Regions from separate parts of the Marinomonas maritima genome, predicted to be linked through region 1. Evidence: riboswitches for the same ligand, from Rfam matches in the RefSeq annotation. Region 1 holds a riboswitch; each other region holds the start of a gene.
What was found. A riboswitch is a leader RNA that binds a small molecule or an ion and turns the genes downstream of it on or off. The one in region 1 is predicted to bind thiamine pyrophosphate.

Region 1 (7,295 bases):
AAGTGTTTCTCCTATTTTTGAGGAAAAGCCTTACTTTATGAGCGACGACTTTACGATTGTTGACTGTTGCTTGGCTCCTATTTTATGGCGCCTACCTTCATTGGGTGTAGAAATACCTAAAGAGCAAGCAAGAGCGTTGTACAAATATATGGATCTTGTTTTTGCGCGTGAGTCTTTCCAAGAAAGCCTTTCTGAAGCTGAACAAGAAATGCGTTTAGACTAAGCTGAGGCTTTTGCTCTCGGTTATGTTAGATAGCAAAAGAGGAGCTTATGGCTCCTTTTTTTTGCAAAATATTAAGTAGGAGAGACTATGTTACCCAAACGATCTTATTTATTAAATGCCGCTTACACTTGGGTTGCTGATAATGATATGACGCCTTATCTCTTGGTGGATGCAGAGCAAAAAGATGTAGTGATACCAACAGAATTTGTTAAAGATGGTCAGATAGTGCTGAACATCGGCATGTCTGCGGTGCGTCATTTAATTATGGACAAAGAAGCGGTATCTTTTGAGGCGCGCTTTAGTGGTAAGCCAATGCAGGTTTATGTGCCGATACGAGCGGCGCTTGCCTTGTACGCTAAAGAGAATGGCGATGGCTTTGTATTCCCTGATGAGGAATTTACTGATGAGCCTACCCCTCCTACACCACCAGTGCCTAAAAAAGGTTTTAAGTTGAAGGTTGTGAAGTAGAAAAGAGAGTTGATTGTTTACGTTATTTAAATAAAAAAGAGCCACTTATAGATGGCTCTTTTTTTATGTATTTTTAAATGTTCTTAACTCAGTCTTCATTGCCAAATAGTTGACGCTCAAGAAGATCAACCAACGTGTGAATGACGGTGATCTGACATTCATGCACTCTGGCTGTACCAAGAAGGTTTATTTTTATCTCTGTGTCATCTTGTGAGGTAAGGGAGGAGACGTTTTTGGCTTCTGGGCTGGTTAGGGCGACGATACTCATTTTACGCTCATGAGCTGCTTGGATAGCTTGGATGATAGGCGATGTGTTACCACGATTAGCAACAACAAATAATATATCCCCCGGATTACCTAGGGCTGTTATTTGCTTTGAAAAGACATCGTGGTAACTGTCATTGTGAGTAATTGCCAGTAAAGCGGCGCCATCGCCGCTTAAATTAATGGCTGGTAGGCCTGGGCGCTCTCTGTCCATTCGATCTAGCATTAGCGTGCTAAAGTATTGAGATAGGTGAGATCCCGTGCTGTTGCCAATGCAGATGATTTTTCCGCCGGACGCAACGCTTGAAAAAATCACTTTAGCGGCGTGCTCTATATACGGAGGTAAGCTTTCCAGCGCTTGCTGTTGTGCTTCAAAACTCTGGGCAAATTGTGTGTAGATTGCTTCTTGAAAATCCATAGTGATTAAAATACTGCTTTAAGCCAAGTTAAATGTTGTTGGTCTATTTTTTTATCAAATAGTATCGCATCGAAACGACTAGCGCTGTTTGCTTTATTGTTCTTTTGTAGCCATAAAGAGGCGCTTTTTCGCACCTTATTTAGTTTAGATTGCCCAAGGCTTTCAGCGGCGCTACCGTGTGCACTATTTGCGCGATAGCGGACTTCTACAAAAACATAGGTGTCTTGATCTAAAAATATCAAATCAATCTCGCCAATGCGACAGAAGAAATTTCGCTCAACAAAGCGAAGGCCTTGTGAAAGTAAAAAACTTTCAGCTTCCTGCTCTGCCTTTTCGCCACTATTTTTCGGTATTCTTCTGTTGCTGAAAATACGGGTAATTGTTTGCATATACCAAATTTCCTTTTCGGTAAGTCATAATTTCAGGTCTTTTATGAAATATGCCATTTTCATCTATGGTGATAATGCCGGTATTCGCTGAAATTTTAGTGCTTGGTAGTAGTGTGAACAGTCGATATTTGTTTGCTAACAAATAGGAGTCGGCGCCGAGCGCTTGCAATCGACGCAAGATATTTGAATTTTGATTTTTAGGTAATATATCTAAGGTAGTGCTGTTTGGTGTGAGCGCGGGAACCTCAGTAAAAAGTATCCGCTCAATATCGCTAGGGTTAATCGATTTATCTGGCTCACTATCATTTAATGTACTGGTCGCTAACATAGGAATTTTGTCGGCGAAGTAAAAATCTATAAGAGGCCTTATTTGTTTGGCATCATTAAGTTTCCCGACGTAAAACACGTAATCAAGGTCTTCGCGTGATCTAGCTATGCTTTCAACCTTCGCTCCTGTCCATTGTTCTACCCGTCTTTTGCGAGCATAACTTTCATCGATCAGGAGTAGCTTTTGAATCGCATCCTGTCTGCCTTTTGGTGTATTGGCATATGACTGATTGGAGGTGATGGTGATGTTTTCTTTGGTTGCAGCGGCGCGAAACTCATCACTTTGTTTTAATGCCCAAGTGTCTTGGATGTTTAGTATAGCGGCTTTTGTTGCGCCTTCTTGTTTGGCGAAGGTAATTAATTCGTGTATTTCATCTTCTGCGCTTAATGAAAAATGATAAAGATTTTTGGGGTGTAAATTAATATCTAGTTGATTAAGTGCGATGACAGGGTAAGGTAAATCTAAGCGACCAACTTGGGCGACATTGTTCTTTTGCAAGGGGCCAATAATCACATCTGGTTGCTTTTCGTTCGCCGCTGCGAGTGCGTCATTGATGTTTGAGTAATCATCTACGTTAATGATGCTGACTTGTGGTCTTGCTTCTTTTTGATTGTAAAAGGTAGCAAAAAAACCGTCGACAATAGCTTGAGATGCGCGCTCTAGTTTGCCGCTCATCGGCAGCAGTAAGACAATTTTTTTCGGCGCCATGTCTTCAATAGACGACATGATTTGGAAATCTTGTGGAGGAGATAGTGCTGCTGGGTGATTTGGGTTTTCTATTCGCCAATTCTCGAATACCGTAAGCTGCTGCTCAATAGACAGTGATTGATTCCTTAAAATACCACTGATTGTTAACCAGCCATTGAGCAGCGGTCTTTGTTGTTGATAGAGCTCATCTATTTCATTTCGAGTTAAATTTTGGACAGCCAACCACAGTTTGGTTTGGTTATCTTCACCTTCATTAAGCGGTAAATTGTATGTCAAATCCATGCGTATACTCACCGCACCTAACCAATTTCCAAAGTGCTCAAGAATAGAGGCTTTGGTGTCTTTTAGTTTGTTTTGGTTGTCAGGGTGGCGCGCGGCCGTTAAGCGCTCGGCTTGCTCTAGATAATCAAAAGACTCAGTAGTGTTGTCTAAATTTGATGTGGCTAAAGCGGCCAGCAAATACGCTTCAAACTGAATGGAAGAAGTTGTAGGTAGTACTTCATTTTCTAACGTATCAATGGCTTGCTGGAATTCACCTTGCTGATAGAAGTTTTTTGCAGAGCGATAAGCGTCGCCTAACTTTTTTGAGACATCAGTGGTTTTTATTGGATGATAAATGCTTGGCGGCAGTGTTCTTTCTTGCGTCGTGCTTTGGGCCGTTTTTTGTTGCTGCTCCATGTTTAAATTCATGGAATTACAAGCACTCAGCAGAAAAGAACACAGAGTTAATGATATGATGCGGTAATTAAGTAGGCTCATAAGCTTATAGAATGACAAATAAAAGAGGCAACATGGTATCACATAGTTCTGACGATGCGAGAGGGTCGCTGTACATAGTTGCAACCCCAATAGGCAATCTCGATGATTTTAGTAAAAGAGCCGAGCAAACTTTACGAGACGTAGACTATATAGCGGCGGAAGACACCCGACACACTCGGCGTTTATTGAATCATTTCGCCATCGAAGCGAAGCTTTTCTCCATTCATGATCACAATGAGAAAGACAAAGCGGGTTATGTGGCGAGCTTACTAGACGAAGGTAAAAATGTGGCGTTGGTATCCGACGCTGGCACCCCGTTAATTTCTGATCCAGGTTATCACGTGGTGCATGCACTGCGTGGAAAAGGGCATAAAGTGGTGCCTATTCCTGGTGCGTGTGCTTTGGTGTCTGCGTTGTGCGCGTCAGGTTTGCCGACGGATCAATTCTTCTTTGCTGGCTTTGTTCCAGCGAAGTCAAAAGGTCGCTGTGATTTGTTCGAGTCATGGAAGAAGCAGACCGGCACGGTGGTGTTTTATGAATCGACGCACCGTATTTATGACTCCATTGCCGATGTTCAAAAAGTCTATGGTGAGGATGCTCAGCTAGTTCTCGCACGAGAAGTGACAAAAACCTTTGAGACCTTCTTATCCGGCACTGCGGCGGAGATTCTTGCGATGTTTGACGCTGATGCGAATCAATTGCGTGGTGAATTTGTCGTCATGTTGAGTTTTACTCAAGAAAGTGGCGATGAAGCGGAGTTAGAAGCAAAACGGATTCTCACTATTTTGTTGGAAGATTTACCGGTTAAACAAGCCGCTGCCATGGCTGCGAAATTAACCGGCGAAAAGAAAAACTACCTTTATAAAATGGCGTTAGAAATGCAAAACTAAGCATAAATCCTTTAGTGGTTGATATATTTTCCTTCCTTAGTCCTGATAAAAATTAGGTGTTTACAAGAAAGTGAGACTGGGTATACTCAGTCTCACTTGTCGGAGTGCCATTTGGCTGAGATCGCATAATTAAGTGCGGGATCCGCAGAACCTGATCGGGTTAGAACCCGCGTAGGAAACAAGAAAGTCTCCATTTTTCTTTTCTGCATCGAATGAACACCTGTATTTTTTATGACGATTGATTCGATGCGATGTCTACTGTTTTATTCGTAACGTCACGCCCATCATTCTTCAATGAAAATTCAGGGTTCATGTTTTGCTTTAAAAGCGTCTTTAAATGCGTTTTCCAGTAAAGCAGCACCCCAGACAAGCAATTCTCCAGTTTTTAAATAAGGGAAATGCTTATGTCTACTATCAACGAACCGAATCAACAGAAAAAACCAAACAAGGTATCTAAAAAGCAGTCTCGTGAAGAAACACGTTTAGCTGCAAAATCCTTTATTGAATCCTTGCAAGCCACACCGTTTCCGGCGTCAGAGCGTATTTATTTAACGGGTTCTAATGACTCTATCCGTGTTCCCATGCGCAAAATTAACCTGACCGATACACCGCTTGGGTCTGACCCTGACAATCTTGACTTTGAACCCAATGAAGCCATATACATCTATGATTGTTCCGGACCCTATGCAGACCCTCAAGTCACTATTGATGTTTACGAAGGCTTAGCTGCCATGCGTGCACCTTGGATAGAAAAGCGCCAAGATACTGAAGCTTTACAGGGTGTTTCATCACAGTTTGCTCAGTCTCGCTTGGAAAATTCATCGTTAGACGAGCTGCGTTTTAAACAACTGCCCACCGTACGAAAGGCCCGACAGGGTAAATGTGTGACGCAAATGCATTATGCTCGTCAAGGTATTGTGACGCCAGAAATGGAATACATTGCATTGCGTGAAAACCAAAATATGGATGCAATTAAGAGTGAATTATTGCGGAAGCAGCACCCAGGGCAAAGCTTTGGGGCAAACTTGCAAACTCGCATTACGCCCGAGTTTGTACGCGATGAAGTCGCCAGAGGTCGTGCGATTATTCCGAATAATATTAATCATCCAGAATCCGAGCCGATGATAATTGGTCGTAATTTCTTAGTGAAAGTGAACGCCAATATTGGTAACTCAGCGGTAACATCTTCGATTGAAGAAGAGGTCGAAAAGCTAGTTTGGTCGACCCGCTGGGGGGCAGACACCGTCATGGATTTATCAACGGGCAAAAATATACATGAAACGCGTGAATGGATTTTGCGTAACTCGCCTGTGCCAATCGGTACGGTACCTATTTACCAAGCATTAGAGAAAGTCGATGGTGTCGCCGAAGATCTTAATTGGGATGTGTTCCGCGATACATTAATAGAGCAAGCCGAGCAGGGCGTTGACTACTTTACCATTCACGCCGGTGTCTTATTGCGCTATGTGCCAATGACGGCCAAGCGTCTAACCGGCATCGTTTCTCGTGGTGGTTCCATCATGGCAAAATGGTGTTTGGCGCATCACACAGAAAGTTTCTTATACGAACGGTTTCGTGATATTTGTGAGCTCTGTGCTGCTTACGATGTGGCGCTGTCTTTAGGTGACGGGTTGCGTCCGGGCTCGATTATGGACGCTAATGACGAAGCGCAAATGTCGGAACTTCGTACCTTGGGTGAACTCACCAAAGTAGCGTGGGAATACGACGTACAAGTCATGATTGAAGGGCCTGGGCATGTGCCCATGCAGTTGATCAAAGAAAACATGACTGAGCAGCTTGAGCTTTGTCATGAGGCACCTTTTTATACATTAGGCCCGCTGACACAAGACATTGCGCCAGGCTATGATCATATTACTTCTGGGATTGGTGCGGCGCAAATTGGCTGGTATGGCTGTGCTATGTTGTGCTACGTGACGCCAAAAGAGCATCTTGGTTTGCCGAATAAAGAAGATGTAAAAGAAGGTTTGATTACCTACAAAATCGCTGCTCATGCAGCGGATTTGGCGAAAGGCCATCCGGGAGCACAAATTCGTGACAACGCCTTGTCTAAGGCACGTTTTGAGTTTCGCTGGGAAGATCAGTTTAACTTATCGCTTGACCCAGAAACAGCGCGTTCTTATCACGACGAAACTTTACCGCAGGCTTCAGGAAAAGTGGCACACTTTTGTTCTATGTGTGGGCCGAAATTTTGCTCAATGAAAATCACTCAAGAAGTACGAGAATACGCCAAGGGATTGGAATTGGAAGCTCAAAAGATAGATGTTAGTGCTTTGGATGCAGGTACTTTGAGCGCAAACGAAGCTAAGAATGGCATGCAAAAAATGTCGGCGCAATTCCGTGAGTTGGGTAGTGATGTTTACTTAACAACCGATAAATTAACGACAGATACATTGACGAAAGAGACGCGAGCAACCGAAAAATCAAAAGAAAAGTCGCTGTAAGCGCAAGGAGGAATTATGTCTATTAAACCTCCTGTTGTCTGGTGTGTGGGCGGGTCGGATTCGTCCGCCCACACAGGGTTGCCATCAGATATTTGCACAGGCCAAGATTTAGACTGCCATGTTGAAAGTATTATGGCTGCCACCAGTGAGAAAAATTCTCAAAACGGCTATTTGTTAGAGCCGATCTCGCTGTCTAGATTTAACGAGCAATGGCAAACTTTGCTAGATGATCTGCCGCCAGATGCGATTAAAATTGGTTTCTTGCCATCGGCAGAAATAGTGAAAGCCTGTTCTACTTGGCTAGAACGTTTGAAAGCGGACTATCCTAATGTGCTAGTGGTATTTGATCCTGTCATGGTAAGCGGAAGTAATAGGAATGATCTAGC
Region 2 (7,295 bases), on a different contig from region 1:
TACGCTGTGATTTTTTTGTAATTTCCACGGCATTAATGATTAAAACTCAGAAGAAATATTTATTACACATAATCAAGTCTCAAGAGAGCCTTTAAAAAAACTAAAATTAATTATTTAATCAAACTTAATTTTATAATATTCTATCAATTTTTTTAATTGCTGATCATTCCCTCCATTTTTCACATTTATTTGTGCCAACCCTATATTTCTGTAACTCTTTAATGCATGACCACCATCTGAATGCTCTGTTTTCTTACATCGAGTATCGCTTTTAATTGCCATTACTTTAAGCCATAAATCATCAGCATTTGGACTTAATTTTTGAAATATATCAATTTTTGTAGCGTCGAGATGCAAAGATTTCGGTGGGTATATTATACCTCCACACCCTGTCAACATTATATTATGGGAACTTGTATCATCATCAACATCATAATCCCACTGTCTGTATGGTTTCGGTAAATTAGCTCCATAAAAAGTCATTCTATGACCTCTATGGCCAATTATCATTTTTGGGAAGCGTTTCTGTTCTTTCACTAAGATATCTATCATATTGTTAGCATATAGAACATCATCATCTATAGTTATAATATAAGAATCAGGAAAAAATATTAATGTTGGAACTATTTTTTTATAAGATTTTATATTAGCAAAAAACCTAACTTCGAGGCCTCTATTGATTTGCCTTTTTAATATACTTGGAATAGTTTCAATTGAAAACTCATCTTCATCTAGCCAAAGTATTATTTTATCAGGCCTAATCGACTGCTGGGCAATGGACTCTATAGCTAAATGTACTTCATGAATTTTTTTTGAAAAAGTTGTTAAGCTTACAATTACAGGGCTACCAAGTTGACATTCGTCTGTGGTTAAAGGCCTATCTGAGTTTAACGCCATATATTGCAGCTGCTCTATTTTTACCTCTGTTCTTATAAGTGAATTAATGTCTCTCATATTACGTATAATCAACTTTCTTTGTTTTATTTTTTTGACTATTTTAGATATCATTTCAAACCTATTCTTCATAAACCTTATAGTATAAATAACTTAATAAATATCATGAGAAAATTCGTCAATAGAAAAAATCACTCATTTATAAAATCAAGAGACATCAGAGTAATTATTAATCCAGTCAAGCTCATTTTATTACTAAAAAACCAACCAATGATGCAGTAAGTTTTAATTTTTTGGCAATAAAAAATACCTGGTAGATCATTAACGAAAATCATTATCACTCTAACCCTAAAATTTCGATAAGTAGCAAGTAGGTATTTCAGTTCTCTCACTTATCGTATTTTTTTACAGAACTGAGCACACATCAGCTAATTAAATATTATATACCTTCCCTATCATTATAGGATTTTGTTCTTTCTCACTTTTTCACACCAGAGTCTATTCTTGAATTAAGCCCCTTAGCTAAAGCACCTCATCCACAGATTGATTAAAAATTTCTACAACTTTCTAATCATATCAAAGTCGATAATTTAGTCCACTAAAGCCTAGGGAACATGCGATCAAGTCGAACGGTGAGAAGCACCAAGATAAGCGGAAAAAAGCGGGGGGGCATTATCTTGATCCAATACAGAGACCGGCTCATGAGCCACAACTCGCCCCCCGTCAATTAAAATAACACGCCCACCAACAAGGCTCGCTTCACGAGGTAAATGAGACACCAGCAACGTGGTTAAACCAAGCTCTTGAGTGACATCGTTGACTAAATAAAGCATTTCTTCACGCAACGCAGGATCCAAGGCACTAAAAGGTTCATCTAATAACAAAATGGGCTTTTTGCGCACTAGCGCCCGAGCAATTGCAACTCGCTGAGCTTGACCTCCAGATAAAGCCTGTGGAAAACGCCCTTTTTTATCAACAAGCTGTGTTTTTCCTAATGCCCAATCCACTTTTTCTTGCTGTTCAATATTTAAAAATAAGGAAGGCGATAAGCCAATCGCGACGTTTTGCCAAACCGTCAATTGTGGAAACAGGTTATCGCTCTGAAATAATGTAGAAATAGGCCTTTCATAGACAGGTAAGGCCAGTAGTGAATCACCTTTAAAGCTCAGCTCTCCACTCCCTTCTAGAAAGCCGCCCAATAAATGTAAAAGCGTACTTTTCCCTTCGCCGCTGCCTCCTAACAAAGTCGTCATACCAGGCGCGATATCAACCTGATAATCCGCATGAAATGCCTCCCAGTTGTATTGAAGATTAATGGTTAACAAGCGACCTACCTCCAGCCATTTTTCCACTGTCTGCCTTTCCACCAATGAAGCGAGATGAGCAATAAAATAAAATCAAACAAAGGGAAATCAACACCACAGCAACACAAGCACCTTCTTCTAGACGATAAGAACCAATTAATTGAAAAAGATACAAAGGCAATGACACCAGTCCCTGACTGCCAAATAATGCGATCACGCCCATATCACCAAGAGATAGCAAAAGAGCGTAACCAAATGCTTGCGCCATACTAGCGCGAATCAAAGACCATTCTAGACACCACCGTGACCAAGACCGAATCCCCAAACTCAAATACAAATTACGAAAACGCCGTTCCTGTTGATACAACACAGGCATTAGCGCGCGCAATACAAAAGGCAGCGCCATCACAGCGTTCACCCAAACTACGATCCAATAACTAGATTGAAAACCCCAATCTAAATCACGTAACCACAAAAACAATCCTGTCGCGATAACCAACCCAGGCACCATTAAAATCATATTACCAAGGTGTTCAAGTTTACTCGGTAACACTCTTAAATAGTGTCGCGCCATGCAAAAACGCGCCAGCACAACGAAGCACACACCTAATAACAAGCTTATTATCGCGGCAGGCAAGGCTATCTTCAAAGAAACCAACACCGCCTGCCACAAACCAGATGACAACAAAGTCGTTAAAAATAAAGGAGAAAAAATCGGATCGAAGATGGCTAAAAAAGGCGGAATAACCAGGACCAACACACACAATAATGCTATGCAGTCTGCACCTTTCGCCAAAAAAGTATCTTTCACCGGATAACTTTTTACCGCTAACACACTGGCATCTTGTTGATTAATAGGTGCAATACGGTAAACAACCACCGCAAACAAAGTACAAATACTTACCTGTAACAAGGATAGAAAACTCGCTTTATTCAAATCAAAATCAAATCTTAACGCCTGATAAATAGCCACTTCTAAGGTACTAGACTTAGGACCACCGCCCAAACTTAACACCACGGCAAAGCTGGAAAAGCACAGCATAAAGATCAGTACAAACGCACCCGGCAGTACTTTTTTCATATAATGCCATTCGATCAAACGAAATGCCGACCAGCGAGAAAAACCTAACTGAGAAGCTTGGCGCCACTGACCGGAGGGAATCAAACCATAGCCTTGTAGCAGCAAACGCACCGCCAAAGGCATATTAAAAAACACATGGGCCAATAAAATACCCACCAACCCATACAAAGGAATTTGCACGCCAAACAATTGGCTCAACCATCCGGTACGACCGTAAACCACCACCAAACCTAAAATAGCCACAATGGTCGGTACCACCATAGACACAGCAAAAAGCTGCAACAAAATGGCTCGACCACGAAACTGGCGATGAATAAGACAAGAAGCAACAGGAATAGCAATCAACAGACTAATACCACTGCTCAGCAAGGCCTGCCACAAAGAAAAACGTACCACACGCCACAAGTAGGGGTCATATAAATACTCAGACCAACTACTGATGTCACTATAACGTAAAAGAGCCGCCAAACTGGCCGCTCCCATGAATAAGAAAAAACCCACTCCCAGTAACGCCGGTAGTAGGCCTTTAACAGCGCTAAAAAAAAGCAATCGAACCTAACTTATCGTGTTGTGGCATTCAGCCACTCATTCACCCAAGCCTTGCGATTGGTAGCCACATCGCCAGCTGGTAAAGTAAGCACCTTAGTAGGTTGTAATGCGCTATCAAACGCCGCTGGCAACGCCTCATTTAACTTAACAACAGGCAACATCCAGTTACCAGTCGCCACCGTTGATTGAAATCCAGGCTCCAGAATAAACTGCATGAAACGTTTCGCCAATTCAGGATTAGGCGCACTTTTCATCATGGCTGCCACTTCAATCTGTGGATAAAGCCCTTCACTGGCCTGCGCCGCTTTATACTTCGTGACGCCTTCCGCGACGATATGATAAGCCGGAGATGTGGTGTAACTCAGCACGACATCAGCCTCCCCTTTTAAGAACAAACCATACGCATCTGACCAGCTCTTCGTCACAGTAACGGTATGACTTGCTAACCGACCCCACGCCGCTGCGGCGTCATCGCCGTAGACCGATTTCATCCATAACAACAAACCTAAACCCGGCGTGCTGGTTCTAGGGTCTTGATAAATCACTCGTAGGTTTTGATTATCAACAATGTCTTTAAGGCTTGTAGGGGGATTTTTTAATATTTCAGAGTTATAAACAAAGGCAAAGTTGCCCTGATCAAATGGTACGAACACGTTATCCTTCCAACCACCAGCAATGGTCACAGCAGACGTGTTAACATCATGTTCAGCAAGCAAACCACTCTTTTTCGCCGCTTCCATTAAGTTCAGATCTAGACCTAACAACACATCAGCCTGAGAAGACTTCCCTTCAAATTGAGCTCGAGACAAAATACCAACAGACGAATCCAGTGCCACGAAATTCAGCTCACAACCGCATTCTTTCTCAAAGTTGGCTTTTATTTTTGGGCCTGGACCCCAGTCAGAGGCAAAAGCGTCATACGTATAAACATTAAGCGTTTCTGCCGCCAACGTAGCAGAAGAAAATGCCACGCCTAAGGTTGCACTTAACGTCATTAAGGAAGTGGTGAGAAGGGTACTAAAGGAAAGTTTTTTCAAGGTGTCGCTCCTAACAATAAGTGAGCGGCGTACAGGGAAATGGCAAGGTACGCTTATCAAGAGTACTGCTTTCAATCTACGATATTACTGTAGCGAAACTTGCTATCTCGATTCCTACGCCAGCATAATCTGGATCAGGTTCGGTGGGTTAGCGATTAATTCGCTTCTCAGCTTCTGTCTTCTTAATATAAGACAAAGCACCCCATGAGATAATGTACCTTCATTGTAAAGAGTCCCTCAGCGGAAGTCTATTTCCGCAAGAACCCGAGTCACTGCACCTTGATTCTTCTCAGCAAAACGCAACGCTATTTGCCCTAGCCGATATCGCTGAGAAGATTGACCAGCAAGAGTAACAATAGCACGTTGTAATTGCGCTTCATCCTGACATTGCACGGCGCCATTTACTTGCAACAATTGATTCGTGATATCTAAGAAATTAAAGGTATGAGGCCCAACAAGAATCGCTTTACCCAGTAATGCAGGCTCGATGGGATTATGCCCACCGCGCTTAATCAAACTCCCACCAACAAAAGCGACATCACAAGCTTGATAATAATTCATCATTTCGCCCATAGAATCCCCAATCACCACATCAAAATCACACCATTGATCTGGTGGCGTTTGACTGCGTAGCGCAACTCGCTCAAAAGACTGCTTCGCCGAAGCATAAACCGCACCAAAGCGTTCAGGGTGACGAGGAACCAATATTAATAAAGCGTCTGGATACTTTGGTAAAAGCGCCTTATGTATACGCAATAACATGTCGTCTTCGCCATGATGAGTACTTCCCCCCACCCAGACAAAACGCGAACCAAGCTGTCGACGCCAATTAGCCTGTAAAACCTCAGGAGCAACCGCGAGGTCAAATTTAATACTTCCGGTAACCAATACTTTTTTCGCACCAAGCGCCTCAAAACGAGCGGCATCCGCTTGCGCATGGGCTAAAAAACTATCAGGGAATTTAAATAAAGGGCGAGAAACAAGAGAGAGTTTTTTATAGCGCTGAAAGGAACGATCGCTCAAACGGGCATTCACGACATCGATACGTAAACCACACCGCTTAGCGTGTTTTAATAGATTGGGCCAAAGCTCTGTTTCAATAATCAATAGATGTTTGCAGTCCAGTTTCTTCAGCGCCCTGCTAACACTGCTGCTCCAGTCCATCGGCAAATATCTATGCTCAGCAAAAGGAAACTCTTTGCCTACTTGCTCTGCGCCTGTTGGCGTCATGGTGGTAATTAAAAGACGGCTCGCAGGGAATTTTTCTCGCCATTGGAGTACCAGTGGTCGAGCCGCAAGAACTTCTCCGACCGAGGCACAGTGAATCCAAAGGTCAGCCTCAACCGCAGGCCAAAAGCCCAAAGCCTCTTGCGCTCGATAATGTGAGTACGTTTTTTTAAATCGTCGAATTTTTAATAAAATTAACGGCGTAAATAAAACCAATAACGCTTGATACAGCCACATAATTAAGCCGGCGTTTCGCTAAATTGTTGATTATGAAGTTGCGCATAAGCCCCGTTCATCGCCAGCAACTCGCTGTGTGAGCCTTGCTCAATAATCTCACCATGATCAACCACGGCAATGATGTCGGCATTTTCTATGGTCGATAAGCGGTGGGCAATAGCAATGGTTGTTCGATTCGCCATTAAACCATCCAATGCAACCTGAATAGCTCGCTCTGATTCGGTATCCAACGCAGACGTTGCTTCGTCCAGAATTAAAATAGGCGCGTTTTTTAAAATGGCTCTCGCAATAGCTATACGCTGACGCTGACCACCCGATAAAAGCACACCATTTTCACCAACCATGGTGTCTAGTCCATGGTCAAGCTCTTGAATAAAGTCCCAAGCATTCGCTGCTTTAGCCGCTTCAATAACCTCTTTATCACTGGTGTCACGCAAAAAACCGTATGCGATATTGTCCCGAATTGTACCATTAAAGAGCACAACCTGTTGATTTACCAAGGCTATATTAGAGCGCAGCTCTGTCAGTTTATAATCATTGAGGAAAACACCATCAATGTTTAATTGACCATCATCAAAGTCGTAAAAACGAGGAATCAAATTTGCCATAGTGGATTTACCACTACCAGAACGTCCAACCAGTGCTAAGGTTTTCCCAGCAGGTAAGGACAAAGTGATATTTTTCAGCGCCAATTTATCCGCACCGGGATATTTAAATGACATAGAACGCCACTCAATATTTCCTTTCAAACGTGCCGCTGGTGTTTGCCCCTTATCCACTTCTTCCGGTAAATCTAAGAAGTCAAAAATGCTGTAAGACGCGGCAATGCCTTTTTGCAAAATACTGTTCACATCGGTTAACTGGCGAATAGGCTTACCTAACATCCCTGCCGCAGTAAGAAAGGCAATAAAGTCGCCAGGAGACATATGAGAACTAATCGTTGGGCTCAAAGCAAACCATACTAAA
Region 3 (7,295 bases), on a different contig from region 1:
TGCGACAGAAGAAAATAAGCGGCACTTTGAAAACTCCCGCCATGTTTAACGCCGCATGGAAATCCCCTTCAGAGGCGGCGCCTTCACCGAAATAACAGATCACACAGTTGTTTTTTTGTTGGGCTTTTAAGGCAAAGGCATAACCAGTGGCTTGAGGTAATTGTGTGGCTAAGGGCGAGGAAATGGTCATGTAGTGGAGTGCATTAGAACCATAATGAATCGGCATTTGTCGCCCTTTGCCTAAATCCTTTTCATTGGAAAAAATCTGGTTCATAAACTGATCGGGTGTAAAACCACGAAAGGCCAGTGACCCTTGTTCGCGGTATTGCGCCATGATCATATCGTCGTCCACCAACGCCGCGGCGCTGCCAATATCGGCGGCTTCTTCACCAGTTTCTGTCATGTAAAAGCTGATGCGGCCCTGACGTTGTGAGGCGAGCATGCGCTCATCAAGGGCGCGGATAAATAGAAAGGTATCGTAGATTTTTAGTGCCAGTGTTTGATCAATATCTGGCATAGCGGCATCAGGGTAAAGCGTGCCATCGTCTTTTAGTATACGCAAAGTCGGTATAGTAAGAGATGAGCTATCAGAAAATACAGGGCAATGCACGATCGGCGCATCTGTCTTGCGATTATCACTCATAGTTGACCTTCTCATTTTTATTGTTATGTCTATCGATTGTGTCGGTAGCATGGTGCATAGAGATGGGATCACCAAAAATATGCCTACCGACTTTAATACCGAATGGCTATCTGTGTAAAGATTAGTCTAGTGAAGCTTTGGTGATTTTTTAAGGCAGACAGTACAAGGATTTAGACGCAGAATAGGGTTCGATTTTTTGGGATTTATTTAATTTCTTTTAAATCAGGTGTTTATGTATTCTTTCGGATTTTTAGGGGTGAGATTTAATTGGCATTAATAACGTATAAAACGCCTGTTTTAGTGTTATCAAGCCTGTTGAGGGACAGATATTGTCACTCGACTAGGCTTACCTTTGCTGTGGATTGGCGGATTCGCATCCATGTTCACTAACAAAGTCGAGAAAAGCGCGGTTAGCTTTAGAAAGGTAACTGTCTTTTCGCCATGCGATTCCAAGGTCTAACCAGATGGGTGGATCAAAGGAGCGTGTGATCAGTTGGTCGTCTTCCTCTATTACCATAGCGAGTAGCGTGGAAATGCCAAAGCCTTGTTGAGTGATGGATTTAATGAGCGGAATGAGGTTGGTTTCAAAGCCAATGTTAGGCGTTTTTTTACAGGCTTTGGCTAGCTTGTCGACAATTCGTCGATGAAAATACCCTTCTTTAAACATGACCAATTCTTCTTCGAAAAAAGCGTCAGGCGAGACTCGCTCTAGTTGACTAAACGGATGATCGGTCGCGACGGTCACTAACATTTCTTCTCTAATCAATGCTTGGGTTTGCAGGCTGTCCGGTAAGGTTTCAGCGACAATAACGCTTAAATCTAACTCACCATTTTCGAGCATTTTTTGCAGCTGCCAAGTTCCACCTTCAATGACTTTTAACATGATTGTCGGATAGCGGTGTCGGAATGCCATGAGAATGGGTGGGAAATAGTAAGACCCCAACATGCTGGGAATGCCCACACGAACTTCACCTTGACTCAGGCCTTTTAGCTCGCTCATTTCGAGTAATGCGTCGTCGGTTGCTTGGATGATTTTTTCGGCGTGCAAAAGCAATTTTTTGCCTTCATCCGTCAGACCGATATTTCGGTCTGCTCGGTGGATTAGGGTTAAACCTAAATCCAACTCTAACTTTTTGATTGCCATACTGACGGCAGGCTGAGCGACACCAAGCTGCTGAGCGGCTTGTGTAAAGCTCTGAGTTTTAGCAATGGCAATGAAATAACGTAGTGGCTTAATGTCCATCAATAATTCTTATGAATTGGATAAGGTAGATATATTTTATTGATAAATTGGCTGGGCGTATAGTGTGCCAATAATATTTGCCTTGTTGGGGCGATTTTCGCGATGTTGATACTGGAGTTTTGTTGTGATTGAAGTGAATAGCTCGGTTTTTTGGCGAGGAACCTTAGCCTTAGTGATCGGCTCTTTTATGGTCTTTGCCAATGTGTACGTCACTCAGCCTTTGTTGCCTATGATAGCGAACGAGTTTTCGATTAGTCCGCTTCAGGCCAGTGCCAGCTTTACGATAACGACGCTGACTTTAGGGATATCGTTACTCTTTTATGGGCCAATATCAGACGCGTTAGGCCGAAAAGGCATCATGGTGATGACCATGGTGGGCATTACGTTAACGACCTTCTTCTTGTCCTTGGTGCAAAGCTATGAGTCTCTACTGGCATTGCGAGCCTTGCAGGGATTCTTCTTGGCGGGTTTGCCTGCTATTGCAGTGGCGTACTTGGGGGATGAATATACGCCAGAAGCCTTGATGGTCGCCGTCGGTTTATACATCAGTGGCAACACGTTAGGCGGCATTGGTGGTCGTCTTATTGGTGGCTTTGTCGGTGAGTGGTTAGGGCGTTCTGCAACGTTTGGGGTGATGAGCGCTATTAGTTTGGTTTGTTTGTTGGCTTTTTTCTTTTTATTGCCTAAATCACAACACTTTGAGCCCAAGCCTTTGCGAGTCGGTCATATCTTGATGAATATGAAGGATCATCTACAGAATCGCCGTTTGCTAACCTGCTATTTAATTGGTGGGTTTAGCTTCTTTATTTTTATCAATCAATACAGTTATGTCACCTTCGTACTGGAAGCGGCACCTTATAACTTAACGGCAAAATACGTCGGCCTGCTATTTTTAACGTATTTGTCTGGCACCTTAGGGTCGGCCATATCGGGGAAGCTTGCGAAACGTTGGAGCCAACCTAACATTATAGTATTAGGCACCTGCATTTTTATGTTTGGTTCTTTAGTGACACTGGGAGGTTCTTTAATGGCCATTATTATCGGCTTACTCATTAATAGTTTTGGCTTCTTTTTAAGCCATTCGACGGCCAGTAGCTACGTGAGTCGAAACGCGAAACACGCCAAAGCCAGTGCGTCTTCTTTGTATTTAGTATTTTATTATTTAGGCGCCAGTATGGGTGGTTTTTATCTCGATCCGTTCTGGCAAGCCAATGGCTGGACGGGTGTCATCATGGGGTCTTGGTTGGTACTAGGTGTGGTGGCGCTTGCTGGTGTGAGCTTGATCAAAGACAACAAGCGTACGGTGCAAATTACGGCGACAAGTTAGTGTCATCATACCGCTTTACTGTCTGGTTCTTTGTCTAACTTAAATTATCCTTTGTTGCGCTTTCGATGAATCTTGTTAGTATTGCCGCCTATAGTCGGGGGGCCGTTAAGGCTGAGATTGCATATTTGCAGACCCGTTGAACCTGATTCAGTTAATACTGGCGTAGGGAACTATACATCTTGTTATTGATGATTGGTGATTCTACTCCTATCTTAATGTAACTTGATTTAGTTCCAGAACGCCCGTTCTTGGAGCTTTATATGCCGAGTGATATCACAACCCCTTCTGCTCATGTGTCTAAAAGTACATCTAACACGCCCATCGTTTTAACAATCGCCGGTTCTGACAGTGGCGGCGGAGCGGGCATCCAAGCCGATATTAAAGCCATGTCTGCGACAGGAAGTTACGCCTGTTCGGTGATTACCGCGATTACCGCTCAAAATACACTCGGCGTTTCTGCCATTTTCCCTATCCCTCTTGAGCACATTGAAAAACAACTTGATGCGGTATTTTCTGATCTGAATATCATCGCGGTCAAAGTAGGGATGTTGGCAGACTGCGACACAATCAAATTAGTTGCGGCAAAGCTCAAGCAATATCGCCCTAAATTTCTAGTGGTTGATCCTGTCATGGTGGCGACCAGTGGGGATCTTTTGCTAAAAATGACGTCCATTAATACGCTCAAATCCGAATTACTTCCCTTGGCTGATCTCATTACCCCCAACCTTCCTGAAGCCGCTGCATTAACGGGCTCTCTTGTGCCAACCGATGAAGCATCCATGTCGTTAATGGTCGACAAACTGCGTCAGTTGAAAATGAAAACCGTGCTGTTGAAAGGTGGGCATTTGGAAGAAGACGAAAACAGTACTGACTTTCTGATCTTTAACGATCGCCTTGAGGTCTTAACCTCACCACGTATTCAGACTCGCAATACGCATGGCACAGGCTGTACATTATCTTCAGCGATTGCCTCGTATTTGGCGCAAGGTAATGACTTGCTGCAAGCGGTTCAGTTAGGCAAAAAATACATTACTCAAGCAATCGAGCACGCAGATGAATTGCAGATAGGTCGTGGTCACGGACCGGTAAACCATTTTTTTAATGGCCACGCCAATGTCCGCTAATGTGGCGGCTTTTCCAGTCCCACAACCTTCGATTAAGATAACGATTGCTCAAGGTTGTTTACGGTATCTCGATAGTAAAACGCCTACGTTAAACCATCTTAATATGACCATGCCAGCAGGGCAGTGGACGTGTGTTTTGGGGCGTAGTGGTTGTGGAAAAACCTCGTTGTTACGTTATCTTGCCGGTTTGCTTGATCAACAAATAGAGTGGTCTGGCGAGTTAAAAATTGAACCAGCGAACCGTGCGCTGAAAGATCAAATTGCTTACATGGCGCAGCAAGATTTATTGATGCCGTGGTTGTCGGTATTAGACAACGTCTTGTTAAGCTCTAAATTCGGAGCTCGGGGAGACTTCGTCGCTTATGATCAAAAAGTACAAGCATTGACGTTGCTGGAAAAAGTGGGGCTTGCCGATCATGCCAATCGTTTACCTCAACAGCTATCGGGTGGCATGCGTCAACGTGTCGCCTTGGCAAGAACCTTGATGCAGAACAAACCGGTTGTCTTAATGGACGAACCATTTTCTGCATTGGATGCGGTGACACGCTATCGATTGCAAGATCTAGCTTGCACCCTACTGCAAGACAAAACCGTTGTTTTAATTACCCACGATCCACAAGAGGCGATTCGCCTTGCTCACCATATCTACATCATGCAAGGAAATCCCAGCACGGCGGCGTTCTTAACGACGCTTGAGTCTTCTACACCACGCACATTCGATGCCGAGGGAGCTCAGCTTCAGCAGCGAATAATGGCGTGTTTGGAGCATGATGATGGATGATCTTATTCGTACTGTTTCTAAACCACATCAAAAAGAAAATAGGAATGCGAGTCTGCATTCTGCGCTTCGTATTGTGGTGAGCTTTGTCGTTATTTTGGGATTGTGGCAAGCCGTCGTGGTTGTTTTTGCTATGCCTACGTTTATTTTGCCGGCACCTTTAGACGTCTTCGAAAAGTTACTGCAACGGCGAGAGGTTCTTTTTAAGCATACGCTGGTGACGGGGGCAGAAATAGTACTCGGCTTATTTTTAGGTCTGTTTATGGGGCTGTTTTTCGCCTTACAAATGTTGTTGTTTAAGCCGATAAAACGCTGGTTACTGCCTATTCTAATTGCGAGTCAGGCGATTCCGGTTTTTGCCATTGCGCCACTGTTGATGATTTGGTTGGGCTATGGGATTGCCTCCAAAATTGTGATGGCCGCGATCATCATTTTTTTTCCTGTCACCACCTGTTGCTACGACGGTTTACGTAATACGCCGTTGGGTTATCTCGATCTTGTCAAAACCATGGGGGCTACAAAATGGCAGAGACTCCGTCATATTCAATTTCCCGCGTCTTTACCCACGCTGGCGTCTGGAATTCGTGTCGCCGTGGTGATTGCGCCTATAGGCGCAGTAGCAGGGGAATGGGTGGGTTCTAGCGAAGGTTTGGGTTATCTAATGTTGCAAGCCAATGCGCGGATGATGATTGACGAGATGTTCGCGGCGTTGCTTATTTTATCTTTACTGTCCGTCTCACTTTATTTTGTCACCGATAGGTTATTAAAAAAATTCATTCCGTGGGGTGTTTCGTAAACGCCGCGCATTCAAATATTTCGACACGTGTTATGAACAAAAAACGATTACTCATAAAAATGCCTACTAAAAGGAAAGGAAAAGTAATGAATAAAAAAATGCTATTAAGCAGTATCGTACTTGCTGCGTCTTTGTTGTCTGTCACTGGACAAGCACAAGCAGAAGAGAAAAAACTCACCTTGATGTTAGATTGGTTTGTAAACCCAAATCATGGCCCTATCGTGATTGCCAAGCAGCGAGGTTATTTTAAGGACCAAGGTCTTGAGGTGGAAATTCAAGAGCCCTCTGATCCAAGCACGCCAGCGAAGCTAGTGGCCGCGGGTAATGTCGATTTAGCCGTATCTTACCAACCTAATTTAACCATGGATGTGGCCGCTGGTTTGCCGCTGATTCGTGCAGCAACCTTGATCGCAACACCATTGAACACGCTTACCGTACTGGACAATAACACCATCGATGGCATCGCTGACTTGAAGGGTAAAAAAATCGGTATCTCTGTGGCCGGTAACGAAGAAGCGATTGTCGGCACCATGTTGAAAACACACGGTGTGAAATATGAAGATGTACAAATCATTAATATCGGTTGGGCACTGTCGACGTCTCTTGCGTCAGGAAAAGTGGATGCAACATGGGGTGGTTTCCGTAACTTTGAAGCCAATCAATTGGCGTTAGAAGGCATAGAAGCAAAAGCCTTTTTCCCAGAAGAACACGGCGTGCCTGTTTATGATGAACTGGTCTTTGTTGCCAATGCGAACAGCTACGACAAAATGGCGATTCAAGGCTTCAATAAAGCGATCGAGCAAGCCACGATCTACATCGTTAATCATCCGCAAGCGTCATGGAACGAGTTTGTAGCGTACAAACCAGACACTTTAAACAACGAACTAAATGAATTGGCTTGGAAAGCAACGTTGACGCGTTTTGCGTTGCGTCCTTCAGCGGTAGACTTGAAACGTTATGACGACTATGCCCAATTTATGTATGACCAAAAAATCATTAGCACGTTACCAAAAGCCAAAGACTACGTGCCGAGTTTTCAATAAGTCGTTCGCGACTTTTTAGGAAATAGAAACTGGAAATCAGAACTTAGAAGCTGACGTTAAAAGTGAAAAGCAAAAGGTAACAGTATGAATATCGAGATGATTATTAACGCACTGCATGCCGTGCGTGAGCAGAAACCACTGGTGGTGAATATCACTAATTACGTGGTGATGAACAACACGGCCAACGCGTTGCTGGCTATTGGTGCTTCCCCAATCATGGCGCACTCCCGTGAAGAAATGGCGGAGATGATGTCCTTTTCCGGCGCCTTAGTGGTTAATATTGGAACCTTAGACAGCCTTTGGATACCGCGTATGATGGTCGCGGTAGAGCAAGCGAATAA

Region 2: another riboswitch for thiamine pyrophosphate. It lies ahead of thiB (thiamine ABC transporter substrate binding subunit); the one in region 1 lies ahead of thiC (phosphomethylpyrimidine synthase ThiC).
Region 3: another riboswitch for thiamine pyrophosphate. It lies ahead of thiD (bifunctional hydroxymethylpyrimidine kinase/phosphomethylpyrimidine kinase); the one in region 1 lies ahead of thiC (phosphomethylpyrimidine synthase ThiC).

What each region holds. Positions count from the first base shown of each region.
Region 1 covers NZ_JAMZEG020000002.1:1,041,722-1,049,016, reverse strand. Annotated here, with positions in the region: gene M3I01_RS10975 (glutathione S-transferase N-terminal domain-containing protein) at 1-223, shown strand, start outside; gene M3I01_RS10970 (ClpXP protease specificity-enhancing factor) at 311-691, shown strand; gene M3I01_RS10965 (SIS domain-containing protein) at 780-1,373, opposite strand; gene M3I01_RS10960 (YraN family protein) at 1,379-1,762, opposite strand; gene M3I01_RS10955 (penicillin-binding protein activator) at 1,713-3,476, opposite strand; gene rsmI (16S rRNA (cytidine(1402)-2'-O)-methyltransferase) at 3,590-4,447, shown strand; TPP riboswitch at 4,538-4,642, shown strand; gene thiC (phosphomethylpyrimidine synthase ThiC) at 4,852-6,909, shown strand; gene thiE (thiamine phosphate synthase) at 6,925-7,295, shown strand, end outside.
Region 2 covers NZ_JAMZEG020000003.1:149,683-156,977, forward strand. Annotated here, with positions in the region: gene M3I01_RS12810 (hypothetical protein) at 115-1,008, opposite strand; gene M3I01_RS12815 (thiamine ABC transporter ATP-binding protein) at 1,515-2,246, opposite strand; gene thiP (thiamine/thiamine pyrophosphate ABC transporter permease) at 2,206-3,828, opposite strand; gene thiB (thiamine ABC transporter substrate binding subunit) at 3,840-4,865, opposite strand; TPP riboswitch at 4,959-5,080, opposite strand; gene M3I01_RS12830 (3-deoxy-D-manno-octulosonic acid transferase) at 5,103-6,329, opposite strand; gene msbA (lipid A export permease/ATP-binding protein MsbA) at 6,332-7,295, opposite strand, start outside.
Region 3 covers NZ_JAMZEG020000001.1:932,905-940,199, forward strand. Annotated here, with positions in the region: gene M3I01_RS04505 (thiamine pyrophosphate-dependent dehydrogenase E1 component subunit alpha) at 1-643, opposite strand, end outside; gene M3I01_RS04510 (LysR family transcriptional regulator) at 990-1,886, opposite strand; gene M3I01_RS04515 (MFS transporter) at 2,011-3,213, shown strand; TPP riboswitch at 3,299-3,399, shown strand; gene thiD (bifunctional hydroxymethylpyrimidine kinase/phosphomethylpyrimidine kinase) at 3,474-4,337, shown strand; gene M3I01_RS04525 (ABC transporter ATP-binding protein) at 4,327-5,118, shown strand; gene M3I01_RS04530 (ABC transporter permease) at 5,105-5,911, shown strand; gene M3I01_RS04535 (ABC transporter substrate-binding protein) at 5,998-6,954, shown strand; gene thiM (hydroxyethylthiazole kinase) at 7,039-7,295, shown strand, end outside.